DNA from 2 places in the Pseudomonas shahriarae genome. Region 1 is predicted to be linked to the other one. Evidence: predicted binding sites of a transcription regulator. Region 1 holds the regulator's gene; the other holds the start of a gene.
What was found. The regulator FliA, encoded in region 1, starts transcription of late flagellar genes. The targets are predictions, from matches to a motif close to CTAAAGTTTNNNNNNNNNNNGCCGNTAA.
Positions count from the first base shown of each region.

Region 1 (7,680 bases):
GACGCTGATGCGGCACAGCTTGTCCAGGCGCTCGGCAAAGGCCTTGGTGAACGCGGCGGGCATATGCTGGATCAACACGATCGGCGCAGGGAAGTTGGCCGGCAACTGGGTCAAGACGCGCTGCAAGGCCACCGGGCCGCCAGTGGACGTGCCAATGGCCACCAGCTTGTAGGCCTTGCGCTTGGGCGCGGGCGACGACGCACTGGGCGCCGGCGCACGCGTCGGGGCCACGGCAGGCCGTGCCACAGGGGCAGGAGCCGGGCGCCCGAAACTGCTGCTGGTCGGTGCCGGCGCCGGTACCGGGGCGGGAGCCACCGGCGCGCGGAAGCTGCTGCGGTTGCTGCGCGAGATGCTGTGCACCTTCTCGCAGAGCATCTGCTTGACCTTTTCCGGGTTGCGCGAGATGTCTTCGAAATTCTTCGGCAGAAAGTCCACGGCGCCAGCGTCCAGCGCGTCGAGGGTCACCCGGGCGCCTTCGTGGGTCAGCGACGAGAACATCAAGACCGGGGTCGGGCAACGCTGCATGATGTGGCGCACGGCGGTGATGCCATCCATCATCGGCATCTCGTAGTCCATGGTGATCACGTCCGGCTTCAATGCCAGGGCCTGATCAATCGCCTCTTTGCCATTGGTGGCCGTACCGACCACCTGGATGTTGGAATCCGCTGAAAGAATTTCCGAGACGCGGCGGCGGAAGAAACCCGAATCGTCCACCACCAGAACCTTGACTACCATAACCACTCCGTTAGGCCGGGCGAGGGACAACCGCCCTGCCCGGGCCGAATCAAATACGCCGTGCGGCGTAACGCTTGAGCATGCTCGGAACATCGAGAATCAGCGCGATCCGACCGTCACCGGTAATGGTCGCACCCGACATGCCTGGCGTTCCTTGCAGCATCTTGCCCAATGGCTTGATGACTACTTCTTCCTGGCCAACCAGTTGATCGACGACAAAGCCGATACGCTGGGTGCCCACGGACAGGATCACCACGTGGCCTTCGCGCTGCTCTTCATGAGCGGCAGACGCCACCAGCCAACGCTTGAGGTAGAACAGAGGCAGGGCCTTGTCCCGCACAATCACCACTTCCTGGCCGTCGACCACGTTGGTGCGCGACAGGTCGAGGTGGAAGATTTCGTTGACGTTGACCAGCGGGAAGGCGAACGCCTGGTTGCCCAGCATCACCATCAGGGTCGGCATGATCGCCAGGGTCAACGGCACCTTGATGACGATCTTCGAACCTTGGCCCTTGGTCGAGTAAATATTGATCGAGCCATTGAGCTGGCTGATCTTGGTCTTCACCACGTCCATGCCCACGCCACGGCCGGACACATCGGAAATCTCGGTCTTGGTCGAGAAGCCCGGGGCGAAAATCAGGTTGTAGCACTCGGTATCGGTCAGGCGGTCGGCGGCGTCCTTGTCCATGACGCCGCGTTTGACCGCGATGCCGCGCAGGATATTGGAGTCCATACCTTTGCCGTCATCGGTGATCGACAGCAGGATATGGTCGCCTTCCTGTTCGGCCGCCAGGATCACTTTGCCCAGACGCGGCTTGCCACTGGCTTCGCGCTCCTCCGGAGTTTCCACACCGTGGTCGACCGCGTTGCGCACCAAGTGGACCAGCGGGTCGGCCAGGGCCTCGACCAGGTTTTTGTCGAGGTCGGTCTCTTCACCCACCAGTTCCAGGGCGATCTCTTTTTTCAACTGCCGGGCCAAGTCACGCACCAGGCGCGGGAAGCGCCCGAAGACTTTCTTGATCGGCTGCATGCGCGTTTTCATCACCGCGGTCTGCAGGTCGGCAGTGACCACGTCGAGGTTCGACACGGCCTTTTGCATGGCTTCGTCGCCACTGCTCAAGCCCAGGCGTACCAGGCGGTTACGCACCAGCACCAGTTCGCCGACCATGTTCATGATGTCGTCCAGGCGCGCGGTATCGACCCGCACGGTGGTTTCGGCTTCACTGGCCGGGGCTTTGTCGGCAGGTGCCGGAGCGCGGGCTGGCGCCGGGGCGGCGGCACGGGCGGGAGCCGGTGCTGCGGCCTTGGCAGCAACGGGTGCAGGCTTGGCCACCGCTGCGGTGGCGGTCGCGGCGGCTGCGGCGGCAGGTGCCACCTCGGAAAACTTGCCCTTGCCGTGCAACTCATCCAGCAGGGATTCGAATTCGTGATCGCTGATCAGGCCATCCGCCGCCGGAGCGACAGCCGGCGCCGCAGCCGGTGCAGCCGCAGCCGCCGCAGCGACTGCCGGCAACGCCTCGGCAGCAAACGAGCCCTTGCCATGCAACTGATCCAGCAGTGCTTCAAATTCGTCGTCGGTGATATCGGTGCTGGCCGCTGGCGCAGCAGGCTCCACCGGCGTCGGTGCGGCTGCCACGGCGTCCGGGGCGAACTGGCCCTTGCCGTGCAACTGGTCGAGCAATGACTCGAACTCGGCGTCGGTGATGTCTTCGGTGGTCGGCACCATCGGCGGCGCAGCTGCGGCCGGGGCTTCTGCCTCGGCCTTGACCGCATTGAGGGAGTCCAGCAGTTGCTCGAACTCGCTGTCAGTGACGTCGGGTTCGGCCACTGGCTCAGGCGCCGCCTCAACCACCGGGGCGGCAGCTACCGCGCCAGGCTCTGCCAGGCGCGCCAGGGCGGCCAGCAGTTCCGGGGTGGCAGCCGTAATGGGTGCGCGTTCGCGCACTTCATTGAACATGCCGTTGACCGCGTCCAGGGCTTCGAGGATCACGTCCATCAATTCCGAATCAACGTGCCGCTCACCCTTGCGCAGGATGTCGAACACGTTTTCGGCGATGTGGCAGCACTCCACCAGCTCATGGAGCTGGAGGAAGCCGGCGCCCCCTTTTACAGTGTGAAAACCGCGAAAAATTGCATTGAGCAGGTTCGCATCATCCGGTCGGCTTTCCAGCTCGACCAGTTGCTCGGACAACTGCTCTAGAATTTCGCCGGCCTCTACAAGGAAATCCTGAAGGATTTCTTCATCGGCGCCGAAGCTCATATTGCGTGCTCCTTAGAAGCCTAAACTGGACAGCAAATCGTCTACGTCATCTTGACCTGACATAACGTCTTCACGTTTATCGGCATGAATCTGCGGACCTTCACCCTTGGCGAGGTGTTTTTGTGGATCTTTTTCCGAGAGGATCGCTTCGCGGTCGTGTTCGATGCCGGCAAAACGGTCGACTTGGCCAGCCATCAGCACCAGTTTGAGCAGGTTGCTTTCCACTTCGGTGACCAGCAGGGTCACGCGCTTGATCACCTGACCGGTAAGGTCCTGGTAATCCTGGGCCAGCAGAATGTCATTGAGGTTGCTGGAAACCGTACGGTTTTCCTGCTCGCTGCGTGACAGGAAGCCTTCGACCCGACGCGCCAGGTCACGAAATTCTTCAGCGCCCACTTCGCGCCGCATGAAGCGGCCCCAGTCGGTGCTCAACGCCTTGGCCTCGTTGGCCATGCCGTTCACCAGGGGCGTGGCGTTTTCCACCAGGTCCATGGTGCGATTGGCTGCCGCCTCAGTCAGCCTGACCACATAGGACAGGCGTTCGGTGGCATCAGTGATCTGCGAGATTTCCTCGGCCTGGGGCATGTGCGGGTCGATCTGGAAATTGACGATCGCACTGTGCAACTCACGGGTGAGCTTGCCCACTTCCTGATACAGGCCGCGGTCGCGGGTCTGGTTGAGCTCATGGATCAACTGCACTGCGTCGCCGAACTGGCCTTTTTCCAGGCTTTCGACGAGTTGGTGAGCATGTTTTTTCAGGGTCGACTCAAAGTCGGCCTGCGATGATTCTTTATGCTCCATAGCTCCCCCGTGGCAGCATCAATGACCGATGCGTTCGAAGATTTTTTCAATCTTCTCTTTCAAGGCCAGTGCAGTGAATGGCTTGACCACGTAGCCGTTGACCCCGGCCTGGGCGGCTTCGATGATCTGTTCACGCTTGGCTTCAGCGGTCACCATCAGCACAGGCAGGCTGCGCAGCTTTTCATCAGCGCGCACGTGGCGCAGTAGATCAATGCCGGTCATGCCAGGCATGTTCCAGTCAGTTACCAGAAAGTCGATGCTCCCGCTGTTGAGGATCGGAATCGCCGTAATGCCGTCATCCGCCTCGACCGTGTTAGTGAACCCAAGGTCACGCAACAGGTTTTTTATGATCCGCCGCATCGTTGAGAAGTCATCAACGATGAGGATTTTCATGTTCTTGTCCAATTCGACCTCCAAGCAGTCTTAAACGCGTCCAGCACCTGGGCGCGCCATATCATTCAACAGGCATTACACAAAAAGGACTGCTGGGCACATCACGGGCCGCTCCCGCCGGGCTTGCGCCCTGGCGGTTATCGTTCGCAGTGTCCCCACACTGCCTGTCAGCGCGCTCGCCACTCTCCCAAACGCCCCCGCAAGCGGGCCGCGCATTGGCTATGAAGCTGGCTGACCCGCGATTCGCTGACCCCCAGGACCTCACCGATTTCCTTGAGGTTCAGCTCTTCGTCGTAGTACAGCGCCAACACCAGCCGCTCACGTTCCGGCAGATTGGCAATCGCCTCTGCCAGGGCGCCCTGGAAGCGTTCATCTTCCAGGTCGCGTGAAGGCTCCTGGTGAGCACTCGCGCCATCCTCATGCAGCCCTTCATGTTCGCCGTCCTGTAGCAGGTCGTCGAAACTGAACAGGCGGCTGCCCAAGGTATCGTTCAAAATCCCGTAGTAATCGTCGAGACTCAATTGGAGTTCGGCCGCAACTTCGTGATCTTTAGCGTCGCGACCGGTTTTTGCTTCAATTGAGCGAATTGCGTCACTCACCATCCGGGTATTGCGGTGGACCGAACGCGGCGCCCAATCACCTTTACGCACCTCATCGAGCATCGCGCCACGGATACGGATACCCGCATACGTCTCGAAACTCGCACCCTTGCTCGCGTCGTACTTGGTCGACACTTCGAGCAGGCCGATCATGCCCGCCTGGATCAGGTCTTCGACCTGGACACTGGCGGGCAGGCGTGCCAGCAGGTGGTAGGCAATGCGCTTGACCAGGGGCGCATAGCGCTCGATCAATTCGCCCTGGCTGTCACGCGCCGACTTTTTGTAAAGGTTGTAGCCGCTGGCTGTCATAGCACCGGTCCTGCACTCGTCTGATGCACCAATCGCTCGACGAAAAACTCCAGATGCCCCCGGGGATTGGCGGGCAGTGGCCAGGTATCGACCTTCTGAGCAATTGCCTTGAACGCCAACGCGCATTTCGAACGAGGGAACGCTTCATAGACTGCACGCTGCTTTTGCACAGCCTTGCGCACACACTCGTCATAGGGAACTGCGCCGACGTATTGTAAGGCGACATCGAGGAAGCGATCCGTGACCTTGGTCAACTTGGCGAACAGGTTGCGCCCTTCTTGCGGGCTCTGGGCCATGTTGGCCAGCACGCGGAAGCGGTTCATGCCGTAGTCGCGGTTGAGCAGTTTGATCAGGGCGTAGGCGTCGGTGATCGAGGTGGGCTCGTCGCAGACCACCAGCAAGACTTCCTGCGCGGCGCGCACGAAGCTGACCACGGACTCGCCAATCCCGGCGGCGGTGTCGATCACCAGCACGTCGAGGTTGTCGCCGATATCACTGAAGGCCTGGATCAGGCCGGCATGCTGCGCCGGGCTCAGATGCACCATGCTCTGGGTGCCGGAGGCGGCCGGGACGATGCGAATCCCCCCGGGCCCCTGTAACAGCACATCGCGCAGCTCACAGCGGCCCTCAATGACATCGGCCAGGGTATGTTTGGGCGTCAGTCCCAGCAGAACGTCAACGTTCGCCAGGCCCAGGTCGGCATCCAGCAGCATGACGCGGCGGCCAAGCTCTGCCAGGGCCAGGGACAAATTCACTGACACGTTAGTTTTCCCGACGCCACCTTTGCCGCCGGTCACCGCGATCACCTGTACGGGATGCATGCTGCCCATGTTCTTTCTTTACCTTGTCTTGCTTAGCCGCAGGCTACATAGGGTGGCCGCGGTAGCAGACCATCAATGTAGGTACATTGCACTGTGTTCATGTTGCCTTTCAGCCGACCCGTTTGGCTGGGTTGTGATAGAGGTCGGCGAACATATCCGCCATCGCCTCTTCACTGGGTTCATCCTGCATTTGCACACTGACCGCACGGCTGACCAACTGATGACGGCGCGGCAGATGTAAGTCATCCGGGATCCGCGGCCCGTCGGTCAGGTAGGCGACCGGTAATTCATGGCTGATGGCAAGGCTCAACACTTCGCCCAGGCTTGCGGTTTCATCCAGCTTAGTCAGGATACAACCGGCCAGCCCGCAACGTTTGTAGCTGTGGTACGCAGCAGTCAGAACCTGTTTTTGGCTGGTGGTTGCAAGTACCAGGTAATTTTTCGACTTGATCCCGCGCCCGGCCAGGCTTTCCAGTTGCATGCGCAATGCCGGGTCGCTGGCTTGCAGGCCGGCGGTATCAATCAGCACCACGCGCTTGCGCAGCAGTGGGTCGAGGGCGTTGGCCAGGGACTGGCCCGGGTCGACATGGGTCACCGGCACATTGAGGATCCGGCCCAAAGTCTTGAGCTGTTCCTGCGCGCCGATGCGGTAGCTGTCCATGCTCACCAGGGCAATGTTGTGGGCGCCGTACTTGAGGACATAACGGGCGGCCAGCTTGGCCAGGGTGGTGGTCTTGCCCATGCCGGCGGGGCCGACCATGGCAATCACGCCACCTTCTTCAAGGGGTTCGATTTCCGGGGTCTGGATCATCCGCGCCAGGTGCGCCAGCAACATGCGCCAGGCTTGGCGAGGCTCTTCAATGCCGGTGGTCAGCTCCAGCAGGTCGCGGGACAACGGGCCGGACAGGCCAATGCGTTGCAGGCGGCGCCAGAGGTTGGCCTGTTGCGGCTTGCTGCCCTGCAACTGGTTCCAGGCCAGCGAGCCCAACTGCACTTCCAAAAGCTCGCGCAGACCATTGAGTTCAAAACGCATCGAGTCAAACACGCGCTGGTCAACCGCAGCGGCCGGTGCTGGCGCGGCGGGACGTGGCGGCTCGACAAAAGTCGGCTCTACCAGTGGCTCGGCCGCCGTCAGCGGCAGGCCGGCAAACAATTGGCGATTAGTGGTCGCATCGCTGTCGCCCCGCATGCTCAGCTCGGCCTGGGCCGAGACAATGCGCGAGGCGGTCTTGCGCAACTCGTCTTCGAGTTCCATGTTCGGTACACGCGGCGCCAGGGCCTGGGGTTTGTAATCCAGGGCAGCCGTCAGCTCGACACCGCCGGCAATGCGACGGTTACCGATAATAGCCGCGTCGGCGCCCAGCTCATCACGAACCAGCTTCATGGCCTGACGCATATCGGCGGCGAAAAAACGCTTTACTTGCATAACCCACTACCTCAGCCGTTGGGCCCTACTGTCGCGACGATAGTCACTTGCTTATTGTCAGGAATTTCCTGGTAAGCCAAAACGTGCAAATTCGGTACTGCCAGGCGTCCAAACCGCGACAACATCGCTCGGACGGGGCCTGCCACCAGCAGAATCACCGGTTGGCCCTGCATTTCCTGACGCTGTGCGGCGTCGATCAACGAACGCTGCAGCTTTTCAGCCATGCTTGGCTCCAGCAGAACGCCCTCTTCCTGGCCTTGCCCTGCCTTCTGGATACTATTGAGCAATATTTGTTCCAACCTTGGCTCCAAGGTGATTACAGGCAGCTCAGAGTCA
Region 1 covers NZ_CP077085.1:1,886,509-1,894,188, reverse strand. Annotated here, with positions in the region: gene HU773_RS08500 (protein-glutamate methylesterase/protein-glutamine glutaminase) at 1-735, opposite strand, end outside; gene HU773_RS08495 (chemotaxis protein CheA) at 785-2,995, opposite strand; gene HU773_RS08490 (protein phosphatase CheZ) at 3,008-3,796, opposite strand; gene HU773_RS08485 (chemotaxis response regulator CheY) at 3,815-4,189, opposite strand; gene fliA (RNA polymerase sigma factor FliA) at 4,357-5,097, opposite strand; gene fleN (flagellar synthesis regulator FleN) at 5,094-5,927, opposite strand; gene flhF (flagellar biosynthesis GTPase FlhF) at 6,028-7,344, opposite strand; gene flhA (flagellar biosynthesis protein FlhA) at 7,356-7,680, opposite strand, start outside.

Region 2 (3,611 bases), 1.9 Mb from region 1:
AAGGGGTAGAAGGGTTGATTCTCGGCGCTCTCAGCGCTTTGCACAAAGGGATAAATGCGATCATTCGCATGATTAAAACTCATGCCAGGATGAATCTGGTAGGGTTTCGGAATCGTGCCGTCGGAGTTTTCCTCATGTCTCGTCGCCTGCCTCCGCTTTATGCCTTGCGTGCATTTGAAGCCGCCTCACGGCATAACTCCTTCACCCGTGCGGCCGAAGAACTGTCCATCACCCAAAGTGCAGTCAGCCGGCATATCCGCACCCTGGAGGAGCATTTCGCCTGCCGCCTGTTCCAGCGCAGCGGGCGCACCTTGCAGTTGACCGAGTCGGCGCGCCTGCTGCTGCCTGGGGTGCGCGAGGGCTTCGCCGCCCTGGAGCGCGCCTGCCATACCTTGAATGCCGAAGATGACATCCTGCGCATGAAGGCCCCGTCGACCCTGACCATGCGCTGGTTGCTGGCGCGCCTGAGCCGGTTCCGGCACTTGCAGCCGGGCAACGAGGTGCAGTTGACCAGCGCCTGGATGAGCATCGACGAAGTGGATTTCAATCAGGAACCGTTCGACTGCGCGGTCTTGCTGAGTGACGGGCACTTTCCGGCGGACTGGGAAGCCAGCTACCTGTTTCCCGAACTGTTGATCCCGGTGGGCGCGCCGAACCTGCTCAATGACGGCCCCTGGGATGTGGAGCGCCTGGCCAGCGCTGAACTGCTGCACCCCACGCCGGATCGGCGTGATTGGCGCCGCTGGTTGCAGCGTACGGGGCTGGCGTCCCGCGTCGCCATCAAGGGCGGGCAGGTGTTCGATACGCTGGAGCTGGGGATGATTGCCGCTGCCCGGGGCTATGGCGTGTCCATGGGCGATCTGCTGATGGTCGCCGAGGATGTGGCCCAGGGGCGCTTGAGTTTGCCATGGCCGACTGCGGTGGCCAGCGGCGAAAGCTATTACCTGGTCTGGCCCAAGACCCGCCCCGGTGGTGAGCGCCTGCGCAGGCTGTCGGACTTCCTGCAAAGTGAAGTCCGGGCCATGGCCTTGCCGGCGGTGGAACAGCTCGAGTGAAACGATGCAGCGTCCTACACACGGTGCCTTTGAGTGATGCCCCTGTAATTTGCTCAAGTATTGATTGGGGCCGCCGAAGTAGGTGTGTCGGAGTCGCCATTAGTTGCGGCTCAGCGTGCCCCCAATCCAAGAAATTTGCCGATTAGCGCTATGAGATCAGGACGATCCGGGCCTCGGCCAGGAGCTGTCATGTCTCAACCCCGCGCCCGCATCGCTTCGCAGCTGGGCATTGCCTTGGCGGTCATATTGGCTGTCGTGATCAGCGGCAGCACGGTATTTGCCCTGCGCTCCCTGGACTCGGCCAACCTGCTGACCCGTGAAGAACACCTGGCCAGCGAAGCGCGTTTGCTCGCCGACCAACTCAATACCTTCCACAGCACCCTGCGTGAGAGCACCCAGCGTTTGAGTGGGTTGTTTGAAAAGCGCTTCGGCGCCGGGTTGAGCGTACGTCCCGAGCAGATGGTGAGTGTGGCCGGGGTGCAGACCCCGGGCCTTTACCTGGGCACTGAAGTACTGAACAACAACTTCGACGAGGTCGATGAGTTCAAGCAGATGTCCGGCGGCGTGGCCACGGTGTTCGTGCGCAGCGGCGAAGACTTTGTCCGTATCAGCACCTCCCTGACCAAACAGGACGGCAACCGCGCCATCGGCACCGTGCTGGATCGCCAGGGGCCGGCCTACCAGCGCCTGCTCGCCGGGCAGAGCTACATCGGTCGCGCGGTGCTGTTCGAACGTTCCTACATGACCCAGTACAGCCCGGTACGTGATGCCAGCGGCCAGGTGATTGCGGTGTTGTTCATCGGTTTCGACTACACCGATGCGCAGAACGCCCAATTCGCCAACCTCAAGCGGTTCCGCATTGGCCAGACCGGCTCGCTGGCGCTGCTGGACGAGCAAAAACACTGGCTGGTGCCGCCTGCCGGCGTGCAGGCGTTGGAGCAGGCCGTTCCGGTGATCCTGGAGCTGGCGCAAAAGCCTGGCCAGGGGCGTTTCTGGAGTGACAAGGGCGAAGACTTCTACAGCGTTGCAGTGCCATTTGACGGCGGCCCGTGGTCGGTGGTGGCGAGCATGCCCAAGGCCGAGATCCGCGCGGTGACCTGGGCCGTGGGTATCCGCCTGGTGATCGGCAGCGTGCTGGCGATGCTGTTGGCGGTAGGCGCGGCGGTCTGGTTGCTACGCAGCAAATTGCAGCCCCTGGGCGACCTGGTGCGCCAGGCCGAAGCCCTGGGGGCCGGTGATTTGAGTGCGCGGCTGAATGTGTCCAGCCACGATGAAATCGGACAGCTGGCACGCAGCTTCAACCAGATGGGCGAGGCCTTGTCGACCATGGTCTCCCATATCCGCAAGGCGGCCGAAGAGGTCAACAGCCGCGCCCAGGCGCTGTCAGGTTTGTCGGGAGGCGCTTATGAGGGCATGGAGCAGCAATCCGGCGAGATCACCAGCATGGCCGGCGCGGTGGAAGAGTTCAGCGCCACTTCGCTGAACATTGCCGACAACATGGGCAATACCGAACGCATGGCCCAGGAAAATGCCCAGCAGACCCGCATTGGCCGCAACTCGATGCAGGAGGCGTCGTCGTCCCTGGAGCATATCGCCACGGCACTGAACAGCACGGCCAAGGTGATCAATACCCTGGGCCAACGTTCCCAGGAAATCGGCGGCATCGTCGGCGTGATTACCTCGATCGCCGAACAGACCAACCTGCTGGCACTCAACGCCGCCATCGAGGCGGCGCGGGCCGGGGAGCAGGGGCGTGGATTTGCCGTGGTCGCCGATGAGGTGCGCAACCTGGCCTCGCGTACCCGCCAGGCCACCGATGAGATTTCCGGGATGATCCAGAGCATCCAGCAGGAAACCGGCAATGCCATCAGCACCATGGAACAGGGCAATGTGCTGATGCAGGAAGGCTTGTCGCGCAACGCCGACGTGGCCTCGGCCCTGGCGCGCATCGACGAGCAAAGCCGCTCGGCGGGGCAGCAGTTTGCCGCGATTACCACAGCGACCCAGGAGCAAAGCAGCACCGCGACCTTGCTCAGCAGCAACCTGCAGAGCATTGCCCTGGCCAACAGTGAGCAGCGGGAAGTGGTCTCGAACCTGGCGATTACCGCCAGGGAGCTGGAGACGTTGGCGGCAGGGCTGCGGCAAGAGGTGGATCGGTTTCGGTAAGGCTGATCAATTCCCGAGTCCCGGATCCACCCGTTTGCCGATGTCCTTGAGCCGCGCCAGTTGATCAACCATCCCTGGCGCTTCGTCGAGGCTGCTGGCGAAGGTCCACAGGTACGTCATCACCGCATAGACATGGCCGGCCTTGACCGCTGGCGACAAGGCCAGTTGGCTGATCGCTACGATGAACAGTAGCGCTGCCAGCGCGCCGAGAAACAGGTAGGCGACGGCTTCGCGGTCCGACAGCCAGATACGCAGGCGTGACAGCAGTTGGTAATGGCGTCGCAACGTCTGGGCGCCAACCTTTTCCACCAGGCCAATCTCTTTCTCCAGGCGGTTATTCAACCGTTCGTGCAACTGCTCGTTACGGCGGGCAAAGCGCGGTAGCAGGAT
Region 2 covers NZ_CP077085.1:6,047,175-6,050,785, reverse strand. Annotated here, with positions in the region: gene HU773_RS27295 (LysR substrate-binding domain-containing protein) at 135-1,055, shown strand; gene HU773_RS27290 (methyl-accepting chemotaxis protein) at 1,245-3,221, shown strand; gene HU773_RS27285 (ABC transporter six-transmembrane domain-containing protein) at 3,228-3,611, opposite strand, start outside.
Region 2: a site for FliA is predicted at 1,108-1,135, ahead of HU773_RS27290 (methyl-accepting chemotaxis protein). Genes of this name have one in related genera too.